Duganella zoogloeoides: one gene and its partner. The main gene of each other region encodes a partner of the protein of the gene in region 2 in a complex. Links are inferred from orthologs where the notes say so. Each region holds a gene or a part of one and is shown on either strand. Other genes may lie near its edges. The genes, in order: SR858_RS11920 and SR858_RS04790.

What was found.
Region 1: the proteins of SR858_RS04790 (region 2) and SR858_RS11920 are in contact, whole or in part, in a cryo-EM structure (PDB 9GE8), measured with the Escherichia coli proteins. The link is inferred for Duganella zoogloeoides from one-to-one orthologs.

Annotation. Positions count from the first base shown.
Region 1 is NZ_CP140152.1:2,673,046-2,681,200, reverse strand. What follows is about bases 2,431-5,251. They hold SR858_RS11920 (ABC transporter ATP-binding protein), read right to left. Parts: upstream 4,295-5,251; coding sequence 3,566-4,294; downstream 2,431-3,565. Other genes in these bases: mnmH (tRNA 2-selenouridine(34) synthase MnmH), read left to right, coding at 4,973-5,251; SR858_RS11915 (arylesterase), read left to right, coding at 4,341-4,976; SR858_RS11925 (hypothetical protein), read right to left, coding at 2,431-3,551. Outside these bases: SR858_RS11935 (NAD(P)H-hydrate dehydratase), read left to right, coding at 1-818; chrA (chromate efflux transporter), read right to left, coding at 811-2,010; more of SR858_RS11925, read right to left, coding at 2,007-2,430; more of mnmH, read left to right, coding at 5,252-6,034; SR858_RS11905 (SurA N-terminal domain-containing protein), read right to left, coding at 6,099-8,009.
Region 2 is NZ_CP140152.1:1,088,889-1,097,314, reverse strand. The notes cover bases 3,040-6,131. They hold SR858_RS04790 (ABC transporter permease), read right to left. Parts: upstream 5,809-6,131; coding sequence 3,271-5,808; downstream 3,040-3,270. Other genes in these bases: SR858_RS04785 (adenosine deaminase), read right to left, coding at 5,815-6,131; SR858_RS04795 (sensor histidine kinase), read right to left, coding at 3,040-3,130. In the rest of the region: SR858_RS04805 (sensor histidine kinase), read left to right, coding at 1-989; SR858_RS04800 (response regulator), read left to right, coding at 992-2,068; more of SR858_RS04795, read right to left, coding at 2,024-3,039; more of SR858_RS04785, read right to left, coding at 6,132-6,828; SR858_RS04780 (PrkA family serine protein kinase), read left to right, coding at 7,276-8,426.

The DNA of each region.
Region 1 (8,155 bases), 1.6 Mb from region 2 along the record:
AGCCGGAGCTGTTCTCCGGCTACCTGCATGCGCGGCGCCACAGCGGCCACAAGGGCACTTACGGCAATGTTGCCGTCATTGGGGGCGGACCCGGCCTGCGCGGGGCGCCGCTCTTGTCGGCACGCGCGGCGCTACACGCCGGCGCCGGCCGCGTCTACGTGCTGTTTCCCGAAGATCCGTTGCCAGCCGATAGCGGCCAGCCCGAACTGATGTGCCGCCTGGCCGACGGCTACGACTTCGAGCGCGCCACGCTGGCCATCGGCCCCGGCCTCGGCGACTCGGCCGCGGCCGCAGACCTGCTGGCGCGCGCCATCGCCAGCAACAGCGCATTGCTGATCGATGCCGACGCCCTCAACCTGCTGGCCCGCGACCCGCACTTGCAGCACGCCCTTGCCCACCGCAACAAGAACGCCGTGCTGACGCCCCATCCACTGGAAGCGGCGCGGTTGCTGGGCGCCACCGTGGCCACCGTGCAGGCCGACCGCGTGGCCGCAGCACGCACGCTGGCCGCGCGCCTGCAGGCGGTGGTGGTATTAAAGGGGTCGGGCACCGTGATCGCCGCACCGGACGGCCACTGCGTGATCAACCCCACCGGCAACCCGGCGCTGGCCACGGCCGGTACCGGCGACGTGTTGTCCGGCGTTTGTGCCGCACTGCTGGCGCAAGGTTGCCCGCCGTGGCCGGCTGCGCTGGCGGCAGTGTGGCTGCATGGTGCGGCAGCCGATGCGCTGGTGGTCAGCGGCATCGGCCCGATCGGCATGACGGCCGGCGAACTGGTGCCGGCGATCCGCACTGCCCTGAACCGGCTCGCTAGCTGAACAAGAACCAGCCTGCTGCAACGCAACCCAATACCACCAGCCACGGCGGCAGCTTCCACCACATCAGCGCGGCCAGCGCAACCAGTGCCAGCGCCAGGTCACGCCACCCAAGCATGGCGCCGGTCCATACCGGGTCGTACAAGGCCGCCAGCAGCAAGCCCACCACGGCCGCATTCATGCCGGCCAGCGCCGCCTGGGCGCGACGATTGCCTCTCAGGTCACGCCAGAACGGCAAGGCGCCGGCCAGCAGCAGGAACGACGGCAGGAAAATCGCCAGCAGGCAGATCGCGCCGCCGAGCCAGCCCGACGGCGCGACCGTCATCGACGCGCCAAGAAAGGCCGCAAACGTGAATAGCGGCCCCGGCACGGTTTGCGCTGCGCCATAGCCGGCCAGGAACGTCTGCTTGCCCACCCAGCCGCTGGGCACCACCTCGGCCTGCAACAGCGGCAGCACCACGTGGCCGCCACCGAACACCAGCGCACCGCTGCGATAGAATGCGTCCGCCATGGCCAACGGTTGGCCCGGCAGCCATTGCACCGCCAGCGGCAGGCCGATCAGCAGCGAGCAGAACAGCGCAAGCCACAGGGCGCCGGCGCGGCGGCCGATCATGATCGGCAAGCTCACCGGCGGATCGCCGGCACCGGACCGGAACAGCAGCAGCCCGATGATGCCGGCAGCAGCGATCACGCCCACCTGTGCCCACGCCGACGGGGCCAGCACCACGCAACCGGCGGCACCGGCCATCAGCAGCACGCGCGGCAGATCGGTGCACAGCTTACGCGCCATGCCCCATACCGCCTGCGCCACCACGGTCACCGCCACGACTTTCAGGCCGTGCACGACACCGGCCGACAACAGCTGGCCGTGCCGGGCCATGCCCAGCGCAAACAGGATCAGGAGGATGGCCGACGGCAAGGTGAAACCGGCCCAGGCCGCCAACGCCCCGGCGTACCCGGCGCGCAAGAGCCCCAGCGCCATGCCCACCTGGCTGCTGGCGGGGCCGGGCAGGAACTGGCACAGCGCCACCAGGTCGGCGTAGTCCGCTGCCGTGAGCCAGCGCCGTCGCGTCACGAACTCGTCGTGAAAATAGCCGAGATGGGCGATGGGGCCGCCAAACGACGTCAGCCCCAGGCGCAAAAAAATCACGAACACACCCAAGCCCGCGCGCCAGCGGTGGCGCGCGTCGTTCAACGCCGCACCAGGTCCGCTTCGATGGCCTTCAGGAAGGCGCGCTGCGACCATTCCACGTCGTTGACCACGATGGCCGGCGTGTAAAACGTGGCGGCGCTACGCGGGCGGTTGACCACCACCTTGGACGGCACCACCACCGACGCCAGGCCCGACTTCAAAGGTTCGAGGCGGATGTCGGTGTACGACGAATCGGCCGCGCTGGGCGCGCCGATCAATTTCGTGTTCGGGAACAGCGAGAATACGTCGAGCGCTTCCAGGCAGGCGCCCGTGCATTGGCCCGGCACCACCACGTACACAGGCTTGGTGAACGGGGCCGGATCGCCAGGCAGGTTCTCGGCGCGGTCGCTGTCGCTGACCGGGTCGCGGCGGGCCGGATCGGGATAGAATTTTTCATCGCGGGACTGGGCGGCCAGCATGCCTTGAGCGACCACGGCCGGATCGTAATCCAGCTGGCGGCGCTGCTGTTCGGACAGGTCTGCCGCTTCGAACGACGTGTGGGCGATGTTGGCGAACGACGCGCGCCACAGCACCGCCTGGCGCGCCTGCGCCACCTTGAGGCGACGGTTGACGCGGGCCTCGCCCCACAGCGCACGCGCCAGGTTCAGGCCCCAGACGGCATCGCCGCCCTGGTTGCCGCGCAGGTCGATCACCACGGCGCTGGCGTCGAGATAGCGCTGGCGGTTGGCCTGCACTTCGGCCAGCATGGCGCCGTAAGCGGTGCGCTCGGTATCGTTGGGCTGGAACGTGGGCAGCGCAAACCAGTGCAGGCCGTAGCGTGGCGTGCTGACGCCGATCGGCTGGGTGACACCGTTGAAACTGTCGTCGCGCAGGCGCTGGGCCGCTTCGTCCATCGCGCGCCAGCTGAGCGTAAGGCGCGATTCGCGGCCTTCGTCAATGAAGATGCACTGGACGGGCAAAGTAATGAAGGGGTTGCCCTGGTCGATGAAGACGTCGGGCGCAAACGTCCACCACGGGCCGGTACCGCCGCTGCGCTGGCCGAAGCCGAACACATTGGTTTCCACCAGTTGCGCGATTGGCTTGCCGTCGCAGTCGGCGATGCGCGCGCCCACGGCCGGGCCGCCGGGCGTGGTGGCGGCCACGAACATATTGTCGCCGCGCCAGGCGGTGATGAAGCCGGGCCAGCGCGGCGCCGCCGGCGGCATGTCCTTCAGCACCACGCCGGCACGGCCATCACCAAGCAAGGCGTTGAAGTGCTGCAGCGCGGCCGCATAGCCGGCGCCGTCACGCACCCTGGAGGCCAGCGCCTGGCCGCCTTCGCGTGCCTTTTCGAGATTACGGGCAAAATCGGGGTTGGCCGGATCGACCGTGCCCGGGTGGTCGTCGAGCGTGATCAGGTAGGCAGCTTCGACATCGGCGACCGCGGCCTGGCGCCACTGCTCGGCGGACATGGTTGGAGCCGGTGCCGGCGTCGGCGCCGGCCGCTGGGCCGGACCCTGGGCATAAGCGGCGGCCACGGCAAAGGCCAGCAAGGAACCGGCGCCGAATCGGCGCGCGGATGTTTTAAAAGATGCGATCGACATGCTTGCTCTCCTGATCACACCAGCCGCCCCGCGGCAATCGTGATCGTGCGGCCGCAGCGCGCAGCCATCGATTGGTCGTGCGTGACCAGCACCAGGGTGGAGCCATGCTGGCGGTTCAATTCGAACATCAACTGGATCACCGCCTCGCCGGTGGCCGCATCGAGGCTGCCGGTCGGTTCGTCGGCAAACAGCAACGGCGGTTCGCTGACGAACGCGCGCGCCAGCGCCACGCGCTGCTGCTCGCCGCCCGACAGATATTTGGGATAATGCTTGAGGCGCGACGACAGGCCCACCCGGCCCAGCATCGCTTCGGCCTTGTCGCGCGCGCCTGCCACGCCGGTCAGTTCCAGCGGCAGCATGACGTTTTCCAGGGCGGTCAGGTGCGCCAGCAACTGGAAAGACTGGAACACAAAGCCCAGCTTTTCCTTGCGCAGCGCAGCGCGGCCGTCTTCATCGAGAGCATAGATATCGACGCCGTCCAGGATCACCTTGCCGGCGCTGGGCGTGTCCAGCCCGGCCAGCAAGCCGAGCAAGGTGGACTTGCCGGAACCGGACGCGCCCACGATGGCAAGCGTCTCCGCCCGTTGCACGGTAAAATCGACCTCATGCAGGATCGTCAGTTCGCCGCTGGCGTCGGCCACGCGCTTGGCGAGGCCGCTGACGACGATGGCGGCCGAGGCATGGTTGGCCGCAGCACTGGCGGCGGTAACATCGGCTGCATGGAATCCGGGACCATCCGGCACGAAATTGGAAGACGCTTTAGGGAAATCAGGCATGCGCAATATGGAAATGAAGTTAGCAAAGAAACTGAGTGTACACGTCGCGGCGGCCTGGCTCATGGTGGCGGTAGCGGCGAGCGCCCATTCTGCACCAAAAACCGTCCTCGTGCTCGGCGACAGCCTCTCTGCGGAGTACGGCCTGGCGCGGGGCACGGGCTGGGTGGCGCTGGCCGAAAAGAAAGTGAAAGACCAGAAACTCGACGCCGAGATCGTCAATGCCAGCGTCAGCGGCGAGACCACCAGCGGCGGCCGTAGCCGCCTGCCGGCCCTGCTGACCAGGCACAAGCCGGCGCTGGTGGTGATCGAACTGGGCGCCAACGACGGCCTGCGCGGCCTGCCGGTAGCTGCCGCCCAGGCCAATCTCAAGGCCATGGCAGATACTGCCGGCAAGTCCGGCGCCAAGGTGATGCTGGTCGGCATGCGCATTCCGCCCAACTATGGCCGCGACTATTCCGACAAATTCTACGCCATGTACGGCACCCTGAGCCGCGAGCTGAAAGCGCCGCTGGTGCCGTTCATGCTCGACGGCGTGGCCGAGAAAACCGAGATGTTCCAGCCCGACCGCCTGCACCCGCTGGCTGAAGCGCACCCTACCATTCTCAACAATATCTGGCCCGTGCTGGAAAAATCGATCAAGGCAAAATGAAATATCCGGAAGTACTCGGCATCAACGACGTCCTGCCTCAACTGGCCAGCTTCGACGCCATCATCGACGCCCGCAGCCCGGGCGAGTTCGCGCAGGACCACCTGCCCGGCGCCATCAACGCGCCGGTGCTCGACGACGAGCAGCGTGTTCGGGTGGGCACCATGTACAAGCAGATCGGCGCATTCGAAGCCAAGAAGCTCGGCGCGGTGCTGGTGGCGAAAAATATCGCCAGCCACATCGAGCAACTGTGGCTCGAGCAACCGCGCGAATGGCGCCCGCTGGTGTATTGCTGGCGTGGCGGCAACCGCAGCGGCTCGATGGCCCACATCCTCTCCAAGGTCGGCTGGCCCGTGGTCCAGCTCGACGGCGGCTACAAGGCGTTTCGCGCCGAGGTCAATGCCGCCCTGGAACTGGCGCCGCAACTGCGCTTCAAGGTGATTTGCGGCACCACCGGCAGCGGCAAGAGCCGTTTACTGGAAGTGCTGGCCGCGCAAGGTGCGCAAGTGCTGGACCTGGAGCAACTGGCCGCGCACCGCGGCTCGGTGCTGGGCCACTTGCCCAGCCAGACGCAGCCGAGCCAGAAAGCGTTCGAAACCCGCATCTGGGACTGCCTGCGCCGCTGCGACCCGGCACTGCCGGTGTTCGTGGAATCGGAAAGCAAAAAAGTCGGCAACCTGCGCGTGCCGGCCGCATTGATGGACACCATGCGCGGCGCCGACTGCATCGCGCTCACATTGAGCCGCGCCGACCGCGTGCGGCTGCTGATGGAAGACTATGCGCATTTCCTGGTCAGTCCGGCGACCTTGAATGCACAACTCGAACATTTGACGGCCTTGCATGGCAAGGAAAAGATCCGACGCTGGCAATCGATGGCCGACAGCGGCGCCATGCCGCAGCTGGTCGATGAATTACTGGCCGAGCATTACGATCCCGCCTATTTGCGCTCGATCGACCGCAATTTCGTGCGGTATGGCGATGCTGTGCCGCTGGCGCTTGGCGATATCGGCGCCGCCGATTTCCTGTCCGGGGCGCGCTGGCTGATCGAGAACGTGCACTGAGGTTTTTGCAGGCGCAATAAAAAAGGGCCGCGTGATGAACGCGGCCCTTTTTACATGTTGCTGATTACTCTTTAACTTCCGTCACGGTGGTGGTGACGATAGGCTTGAGGATCTTGACCTTGGCGCGCTGCTTGAGCAGCTCGATGTACTCGTACATCTCTTGCTGGGCAATGATGGTACCGATCTGCTCGGCTTCTTGCTTGCGACGCTCGGCGTCCTGCTCGACAGGCTGCTGCACCTTGCCGATACGGTACACGCTGTAACCCATGCCTGGCAGTTCCACGCCCACGTAGGCTGGCAGCTTGCTGGTATCGGCCTTCATCACTTCTTGCAGGGCCACGCCGTTCAAGCCTTCCGGCTTGCTGCGCGACACCAGCTTGGCAGGACCGAAACCGGTGGCGTCGCCAGCCTTCCTGGCGGCAGCCAGTTTCTCGGCGCCGGCTTTGCTGGCCAGCTTGGCGGCTTCTTCCATCGTCACGCGCTGGCGGATCGCCGCGTCGACTTCGGCCAGCGGACGCTTGGAGGCCGGCTTGAACTCGACAATACGGCCGGCAACCAGGGTGCTTGGCGCCACTTCGATCGCTTCGGTATTGCTCTTCTTGGTGATCGAGTCGTTCGAGAACAGCGCGGTCAGGAACTTGGCGTTGTTGTACGGCGCAGGACCAGCTTGCGGCGACGGCGTGCGCGAGATATTGCTGGCAGTCTCGATTTTCAGGCCCAGCTTGTCGGCAGCCGGCTTCAGGCTGTCCGATTGCTCGTACACGGTGTTGGTGAACACTTCAGCCATTTCCGAGTATTTTTTCGACGCTTGCGAGGTTTTCAGTGCATCGGCCACGTCGGTTTTCACCGATTCCAGCGGCTTGACCACGGCAGGCTTCAATTCGGTCACGGTCAGCACGTGGAAACCGTAGTCCGACTGCACCGGATCGCTGATCTCGCCCTGCTTGAGCTTCATCACAGCAGCTTCCAGTGGCGCCGGCAGGCTGCCCTTGGTCACGTAGTCGAGGTCGCCGCCCTGCTCGGACGAAGGGTCTTCCGACTTGGCCTTGGCGATCTTGGCGAAGTCGCCTGGCGTTTTGCGCACTTCGGCAGCAATCGCTTCGGCCTTGGCCTTGGCGGTTGCCACGTCGGCAGCGCTCGCGCCTTTTTTCAGTGCGACCAGGATGTGCGCGGCACGGCGGCTTTCCGGGGTGGTGAACGCAGCCTGGTTGGCATCGTAGTACTTGGCGATGTCGGCATCGGTCACTTTTACCTGGCTCAGCACGGCGTCATTGTTGAGCACAACGTATTCGATCTTCGCTTGTTCCGGGATTTCGAAGAACTTGCTGTTCTTGTCGTAGAACGCCTTGACCATGGCATCGGTCACTTTGACTTGCGGCACGAACTCGGTGATCGGCAGCGCCAGTTCCTGCACTTCACGCTCTTGCGAACCGATGTTCGACAGCGTGGTCGCGACCGCGCGCGGCGCGAAACCGGTGCTTTGCACGGCGCCGCCCAGCTGTTGCAGGGCCATGTCGCGGCGCATGCGGGCGTCGTTCATGGCTGGTGTCAAGCCTTGCGAGGCCAGGATGGCTTTATAGCGCTCCATGTCAAAGTTGGCTGCGCCGCCAAACAGGTCCATGATCGCGCGCTGCAGTTGAGCATCGCTGATGGTCAGGTTGGAACGGGTCACTTCGACGCCGATCGCGCGTTCGGCGATCAACTGGTCGAGGATGTTTTGCTTGAACTCGGGCGTGTCGAACATTTTCTGGTCGAACTGCTCGCCCATGCGCTGACGGTAGCTGTCGAGCTGGTTGCGCAAGGCGTTGTCAAATTCTTGCTGGGTCAGCGGTTGACCGCCGACTTTGGCGATGGTGGTCGCATCGTCGCCAAAACCTTTGTAGCTTTCGAGACCGACTAAGGCAAACGACGGGACGATGATGATCGCCAGGAGAATCTGCATCAAACGTTGATGATTACGAATAAATTCAAACATGGTCAGCCAATTCGGATTGATAGGGACTTGCACATACAAAAATGGCGAACTCGCGTCCGCCAATTCCACCGGATTTTACAGCGCACACACCTCTATAGCAAGGGTAATCATGGCAGCTTGCTATGGACGGCGAGCTCGTGTTTAAG
Region 2 (8,426 bases):
TCTTTCCGTTCTTCTTCACCTTTATGTTCCTGATGAATCATGCGTCCGGCGTGTGGAGCGAGTCGCTGCTGATCGGCCTGATCGTGCTGTTCCATTTCGACACCAGCGTGGCCGTCAAGGCTTACCTGATCGGCACGGCGGTGGCGGTGACAGCGGTGGCCATGGTGGGAGACACCGACGTCCTCGGCAGCCGGTTGGTATTGCAGCAATTGCCGATCCACTGGTTCACGATTGCCGTGCTCGCTGCTGCCAAGATCAGCCGCGAGGTACTGGCGCAGGAAAAACTGGCCGGACTGGGCGCCGGACTGGCCACCGTGGCGCACGAACTGCGCACGCCGCTCACCAGCGTGGACGCCAATGTGCGCGGCCTGCTGCGCATGTGCTCGGAAGGTGCGGGGCCGCTGCCGGCCGACCGCGTGGGCACCGTCGACGCGCTGGCGCGGATCCAGTTCGAGGTGCGCCATATGAACCACATGATCGACCTGTTCCTGCTCAGCGCCACGGCGGTACGGCGCAGCCTGCGGCCGATCGAGACGGTATCGATGGAAGCAGTGGTGGCGGCGGTGCTCAAGCGCTACCCGTTCGTCAACGCCGGCCAGCAAAAGCTGGTGGCGCTGGAGGTGCGCCGCAATTTCAGTTTCGCCGGCCAGTCCGAGCTGTCGGTGGTGATCCTGCTGAACCTGCTGAGGAATGCGCTGAAAGCCATCCAGCGCGCCGGCAAGGGCCGGGTGCGGATCGTGGTCGATGGCGGCCATGCGCCGCCGCGCCTGCTGTTCATCGACACCGGCTGCGGCATTCCGGCGCAGCAGATGCCGCTGATCTTCCACCGCTTTTATTCATTCCCGCCGCACAACGGCGCCGGCATCGGCCTGGCGCTGTGCCAGGAAATCATGGATGCCTGGAGCGCCACCATCGAATGCGTGTCGCGCGAAAGCGCCTACGCCATTTTCATCCTCGAATTCCCCCAGCAGGCCTCACTGGCAAAATAATCATGTCACTCCCTCTCTACACCCACCCCACCCTGACCGTGCTGGTCGATGACAGCGACTCCTTCCTGCGCAGCCTGTCGTTCCAGCTCGACCCCATCCACGCCAGCAAGACTTTTCACGACACCACCACGGCGCTGCACTGGTTGCGCCACGGCGAGCAAGGCCGGCGCGGCACGCCGCCGCTCACGCCGCTGCACATGAATTTCGATACCCAGAACCAGCCGGGCGACCAGTTCAACGTGGCGCTCGACGTCGATGCAATTTACCGCATCGCCGGCCAGCCGCAGCGCTTTGCCACGCCGTCGGTGCTGGTGGTCGATTACTCGATGCCGCAAATGAATGGGCTGGAATTTTGCGAGCTGGTGAGCGACCTGCCGTGCAAGAAGATTTTATTTACCGGTGCCGCCGACGAGAAAATCGCGGTGAGCGCCTTCAACCGCGGCCTGATCGACCGCTACATCCAGAAAAGCGACGACCATGCGCTCGACATCCTGGAACTGGAAATCACCACGCTGCAACGGCGCTATTTCGCCGACCAGTCGGAAACCTTGCGCGAGCTGGTGCTGCTGCACAATTACCACTTCCTCGACGACCCGGTGCTGGCCTTGCAGGTGCAGCGGCTCAAGCAGGACCTGGGCTTCATCGAGCACTACCTGTTCGCCAATCCCACCGGCATCGTGTTCCTGGATAAATTTGGCCGCACCCGGCTGATGATGATCGAAACCGAGCAAGGCATGGCGGCGCAATACGAGATGGCGTGCGACAGCGACGCGCCGCAATCGCTGCTCGACGCCCTGGGTGCGCGGCGCGTGCTGCCGTTCTTTTCGGATGTGGATGGCGACGGCATGTATGCGCGCCACATGGGCGACAACTGGCACCGCTATTGCGCCACGCCCCAAGTATGCCGGGGCCGCGAAACCTATTACTGGGCGCTGTTCGACCTGCCGCCGCATTATTACGCGCAGCCGCCGCTGGCCTATACCGAGTTCCTGCGCCAGGAGCGCGAACTGGCCAACGCGGCGGCCAGCGTCACATCAACGCGGCGCGGCCGGCAGCGTGATCGTGAAACAACTCCCTGACGCCACGCCAGCGCTGGCGGCAGCCACGGTACCGCCATGCAGTTCCACCAGCGCCCGTACCAGCGACAGGCCCAGTCCCAGGCCGTCGCTCTTGCGCTCGGTGGACTTGTGGACCTGGCTGTAGATGTCGAAGATGGTCGCCAGGCGCTCGGCCGGGATGCCCATGCCATTGTCGGTGATGCGCACGGTGATGATGTCGCCGGCGCGGCGCAGCGCCAGCGTGATGACGCCACCCTCGGGCGTGTAGCGCACCGCGTTGCCCAGTACATTGCCCACCGCCTGTACCAGCCGCGTGTGGTCGCCCATTACCAGGCAAGCAGCGGCATCGATATCGACCGTCAGGCGATGCTGCTTGGCCTGCACCGCCGACTGCAACTGCTCCACGGTGTCGTACACCACGGCGCGCATGTCGAGCCGGACCAGGCTCAGGCGGATTTCGCCACGGCGGATGCGCGTCGTATCGAGCAAGTCCTCGGCCACCCGGCTCATGTGGCCCAGTTGGCGCTGCACCATTTGCGCCAGTTCGGCGGTGCGGACGTGGTCGAAGGCCTTGAGTTTCAGCAATTCGGTGGCGTTGTGCGCAGCCGAGATGGGGTTGCGCAACTCGTGCGCCACGGTGGCCAGGAAGGCGTCCTTGCGCAGGTCAGCGTCGTGCAGCGCCTGGCGCGCCATGAACAGCTCGGTCATGTCGCGCGACACCACCATCACTTCGCGCACCTGGCCGTCGGCGCCGAACACCGGGTTGGCCACCACGTCCCACCAGCGCGGCGTACCCTGGGCGGTGGGACAGAAGGCGTTGAACTTGCTGACCTTGCCGTTTTTGGCGCTTTCGAAAGCGTTTTGTGCCAGCATGCGGCCGTCTTCTGGCCAGAATTCCCACCAGGTCTTGCCAAGTATCTGTTCCGGTGCACTCAACTCAAGCGCCACCACGCCGCCCGGATTAAGCTGACCCAATCTTCCTTGCAGGTCGAGAATTTTAATGCAATCGACAGAACTGCTGAACAGGTCACGATTGAGCTCGCCGTCAGATCCGGTGTAGGTCGCGCAGATGGAATCAAACATGGGGTGGACAGTCGCTTCTCAGGGCTAAAGAAAGGAAGCGGGGGCGGGGCATCCTGTTGGTGGGCCGATTCTACAATACTTCCCAGCGCCGGCGCGCAAGGCAGGAGGCGCCTGCCCCCTGCCCAGTCAATGCGCCTGCGTCAGCCTTCGCGCAAGGTTTGCAGCGGCGGCTGGCGCAGCACGCTGCGCAAACCGAGCCAGCCGCCGGCAATCGCGCACACGGCGCCAGCGAGCAAGCCCACCATCCACACCGACGGCGAGAAGGCCCAGGCAAACTTGAACTGGTACGTGGCCAGCGCCCAGCCCATCACGGCGGCGCCGGTGGCGGCCAGCACCCCGGCCAGCGCCCCCACCAGCGTGAATTCGATCAGTTGCGCCTGCGACAACTGGCGCCGGGTGGCGCCCAGCGCGCGCAGCAGGCCCGATTCGCGGGTACGCTCGTCCTGCGAACCCATCAGCGCGGCGTACAGCACCAGCAAGCCGGAGGCCAGCGTGAAGATGAACAGGAATTCGATCGCGGTGACCACCTGGTCGAGCACGGCCTGCACCTGGCGCAGCAAGCCGCCGACATCGACGATCGTCAGGTTCGGGAAGTCGCGCGTGAGGGCGTTCATCACCGGTCCCTGCTGGCCCGGCAGGTGGAACGCCGTGATCCAGCTTTGCGACACTTCGGTGAGCGCCGCCGGGTTGATGATGACGAAGAAATTGACCCGCATCGAGCCCCATTCGAGCTTGCGCAAGCTGGTAATCGTCACCTCGACCGGCGAACCGGCGATATTGAAGTTGAGCTTGTCGCCCACCTTCCAGCGCAGGGTCTTGGCAATGCCCTCCTCCACCGACGCTTCGGCGACGCCGGGAGCGTCGGTAAACCACTTGCCGGCCACGATCTCGTTCTCGGCCTGCATGGTGGCCATGGTGGAGAGGTTGAATTCGCGGTCGGCCAGGCCGCGCGCGCGGTCCTCGGTGTACGTCTCGGCCGTGACCGGCTGGCCGTTGACGGCGGCCAGCCGGCCACGGATCATCGGATACTGCGGCGCATAGGCCACGCCAGCAGACTTCAGGCGCGCGGCGATCTGGTCTTTTTGCTCGGGCTGGATGTTGATGATGAAGCGGTTGGGCGCATCGGGCGGCGTAGCATTGCGCCAGGCCGTCATCAGGTCTTCGCGCACCACGGTGAGCACCAGCAGCGCCATCATGCCCAGCGCCAGCGACACCACCTGCACGATGGTCGCGCCCGGGCGGCGTTGCAGCGAGGTGATGGCGAAGCGCCAGCTTTGATGGTCGATGGCGCCGCGCAGCGGCTTGAGCGCTTTCAGGCCCAGCCACGCCACCAGCGCGAACACGCCGAAGGCGGCCACAAAACCGAGCGCCGTGTACAGCGCCAGCATGGCGTCGCCCGCCTGCCACAACAGCAGCGATGCAAACCCGGCGAAACCGAGGCCGTAGGTGGCCAACGCCGCCACCTGCGGTGCGTCCTGCTCGCGGCGGATCACGCGGTTGTGCGGCACCTTGCGCAGTTGCAAAATCGGCGGCAGCGCAAACGCGGCCAGCAGCAGGATGCCGGTGGCCAGGCCTTGCAGAGCCGGCCAGATGGTGGGACCAGGCAAGTTGGCGGCCACCAGCTTGCCCAGCACTTCCAGCAGCACGTAGTGGGCGCCGAAGCCGACCGCCACACCCATGGCGCTACCGGCCAGGCCGACCAGCAGGAATTCGTACAGATACATCGCGGTGACCTGGTTTTGCGTCAGGCCCAGGCAGCGCAGCATGGCGCAGGCATCGAGGTGGCGCTGCATGAAGCGGCGCGCGGCCATGGCCACGGCCACCGCCGCCAGCATGGCCGACAGCAAGCCGACCAGCGACAGGAAACGGTCCGCGCGGTCAAGCGTGTTGCGCATTTCGGGGCGGCCATTTTCCAGCGACTCGACCCGCACGCCCTTGAGATTGGCCTGTTTGATGGTGTCCTGCATCCATTGCTGGAACGCAGCCGCTTCGGCTGCGGTATTTTTCGACGATGGCGGCGCCGCTACCAGCAGGCGGTACGTCACGCGCGAGCCGGGCTGGATCAGGTTGGTCGCTTCGAGGTCGGCCAGCGCCAGCATCACGCGCGGCGCGAACGCCAGGAAGTTGGCGCCGCGATCGGGTTCGGACGCGATCAGTTGCGCGACCGTGAATGTCTTGTCGCCGAGCTTGACCTGGCCGCCCACGCTGGTGCCCAGGCTGCCCAGGAGGCCGGCATCGAGCCAGACCGTGCCCGGCGCGGGGATGCCGTCGGCGCCCGCGCCTTCGCTTTGCTCGGCCTGGGCGGCATCGGTGGTGAGCTTGAGCCGGCCGCGCAGCGGGTAGCCGGGGCCGACCGCCTTGAGCGAGGCCAGCATCGATTGCGACTGCTCGCCCTCGCCTGCCGTGGCCATGCTGGGGAAAACCACGGTGTCGGTCACCACCAGCCCGCGCCGGAGCGCTTCGGCCCGCCACTCGGGGCGTACCGGCAAGTCGGTGCTGACCACCACGTCGGCGCCCAGCAACTGGTGGGCATCACGGTCCAGGCCGCTACGCAGGCGATCGATAAAGAAGCCGGTAGCGGACAGGGCCGCGACGGCCACCGTCAGGGCGATCAGCAGGAAGCGCAATTGGCCGGCGCGCCAGTCGCGCGCGGTCATGCTCAGGGCGAGTTTGATCATGTTGTTTTAAAAAGGGAGAGAGGCGAAATAGGCGTCGACTTCGGCCAGCAACTGCTGTTTTTGCGCGTCGGGCAGGAACGCCGCTTCAAAGCCGTTGCGCGCCAGGCGCTGCGCGTGCGACAGGCCCAGCGGCAACGCTTCGAAGGTGGCAATGAAATTGTCGTTCATGTAGCCGCCGAAATAGGCCGGGTCGTCCGAGTTGATGGTGACCTTGACGCCAGCGTCGAGCAGTTCGAGCAGGTTGTGCTGGGCCATGGCCGGGAATACGCACAGCTTGACGTTCGACAGCGGGCACACGGTCAGCGCCATCTGCTCGCGCGCCAGGCGCGCGACCAGCGCCGGGTCTTCCAGGCAGCGCACGCCATGGTCGATGCGCTCGACCTGGAGCACGTCGAGCGCGGTTTCGATATAGGTCGGCGGACCTTCTTCGCCGGCATGGGCCACCAGGTGGAAACCGAGTTCCTTGCAGCGCGCAAACACGCGGGCGAATTTTTCCGGCGGATTGCCGCGCTCGGACGAGTCGAGCCCGATGCCGATGTACTTGTCGCGGTACGGCAGCGCTTCTTCCAGCGTGGCGAACGCCTCTTCTTCCGACAGGTGGCGCAGGAAGCTCAAGATCAGCGTGGCGCTGACCGGGCTGTCCTGGCAGGCGCGGTGAATGCCGTCGATGACGTCCTTGACCGGCACGCCGCGCGCGGTGTGGGTTTGCGGATCGAAAAAGATTTCGGTATGGCGTACATTGTCCGCCTCGGCGCGCTGGAGGTAGGCGGCGGTCATGTCGTAAAAATCTTGCTCGTGCAGCAGCACGCTGGCGCCGGCGTAATAGATGTCGAGGAACGATTGCAGGTCGGTAAACGCGTACGCGGCGCGCAGGTCTTCGACCGAGGCGTATGGCAGCGCGACGTTGTTGCGCGCGGCCAGCGCGAAGATCAGTTCGGGCTCGAGCGAGCCTTCGATATGGATGTGCAGTTCGGCCTTGGGCATGCCTTCGAGCACGCCGCGCAATTGGGTATTCAACATGATGAGTTCCTGTTACAGATGACGAGATTGATGCGTATGACTGGGCATCTTAGCGCACGCTGCGCGCAAGCGTGATACTGTGGCATAAATGGCGGTAAAAATTGCGGAAAAGTCCATGCGAAACGTGTAGTTATATCGAATTTTATTCTTTTAAATCAAAGCTTTACGAAAGAGTATTAACGATATTACGACATATCTTTTGACTTCCTGCACCAATAGAGCAATAATAAATTTCATAGACGTAAGAAGCCTTACGGCCAACACATAAAAGCCGTCCACCGGCGATAAAGTCAGCTCAGAGCCACGGGCAATCCGTGCTACTCCGAGGACGCTCACAGAAGCTGATCAACAAGAAAAATACTCAGCAAGTACGCACCGATCCAGGGCCACGGCAGCCTTGCTGTCTGACCCGTGACTAGTAGGTTTACATCATCAAAGGACATTCAAATGACCATTTTTGACAACTACGCTGCACGGTATGAACGGACCAAAGAGGAAGAGATGTCCATGAAGGAATATCTCGACCTGTGCAAGAAAGATCGACTCACCTACGCCAGCGCGCCCGAACGCATGCTCGCTGCCATCGGTGAACCGACCCTGGTCGATACCCGCAACGACACCCGGCTCTCGCGCATCTTCGCCAACAAGGTCATCAAGATTTACCCGGCCTTCCGTGAATTCTATGGCACCGAGGAAGTGATCGAACAAGTGGTCTCCTACTTCCGCCACGCGGCCCAGGGCCTCGAGGAGCGCAAGCAGATCCTGTATCTGCTGGGTCCGGTTGGCGGCGGTAAATCGTCGATCGCGGAAAAGCTCAAGTCGCTGATGGAGCACGTGCCGTTCTATTGCCTGAAAGGTTCGCCGGTCAACGAATCGCCGCTGGGCCTGTTCAACGAGGACGAAGACGGCACCCTGCTCGAAGAAGACTACGGCATTCCGCGCCGCTACCTGCGCAACATCCCGAGCCCGTGGGCGGTCAAGCGCCTGCACGAGTTCAACGGTGACATCAACCAGTTCCGCGTGGTCAAGCGCTACCCGTCCGTACTGAAACAGATCGCCATCTCCAAGACCGAGCCGGGCGATGAAAACAACCAGGATATTTCGTCGCTGGTCGGCAAGGTCGATATCCGCAAGCTCGAGGATTACTCGCAGGACGATCCCGATGCCTACAGCTACTCGGGCGGCCTGTGCCTGGCCAACCAGGGCTTGATGGAATTCGTCGAGATGTTCAAGGCGCCGATCAAGGTGCTCCACCCGTTGTTGACGGCCACGCAGGAAGGCAACTACAAGGGTACCGAGGGCTTTGGCGCGATTCCGTTCGACGGCATTATCCTGGCCCACTCGAACGAGTCGGAATGGAAAACCTTCCGCAACAACCGCAACAACGAGGCCTTCCTCGACCGGATTTACATCGTCAAGGTGCCGTACTGCCTGCGCATTACCGACGAAATCAAGATTTATGACAAGCTGCTGGCCAACTCGTCGCTGGCTGCCGCGCCATGCGCGCCCGGCACCTTGCGCATGATGTCGCAGTTCGCCATCCTGTCACGCCTGAAAGACCCGGAAAACTCCAGTATCTACAGCAAGATGCTGGTGTA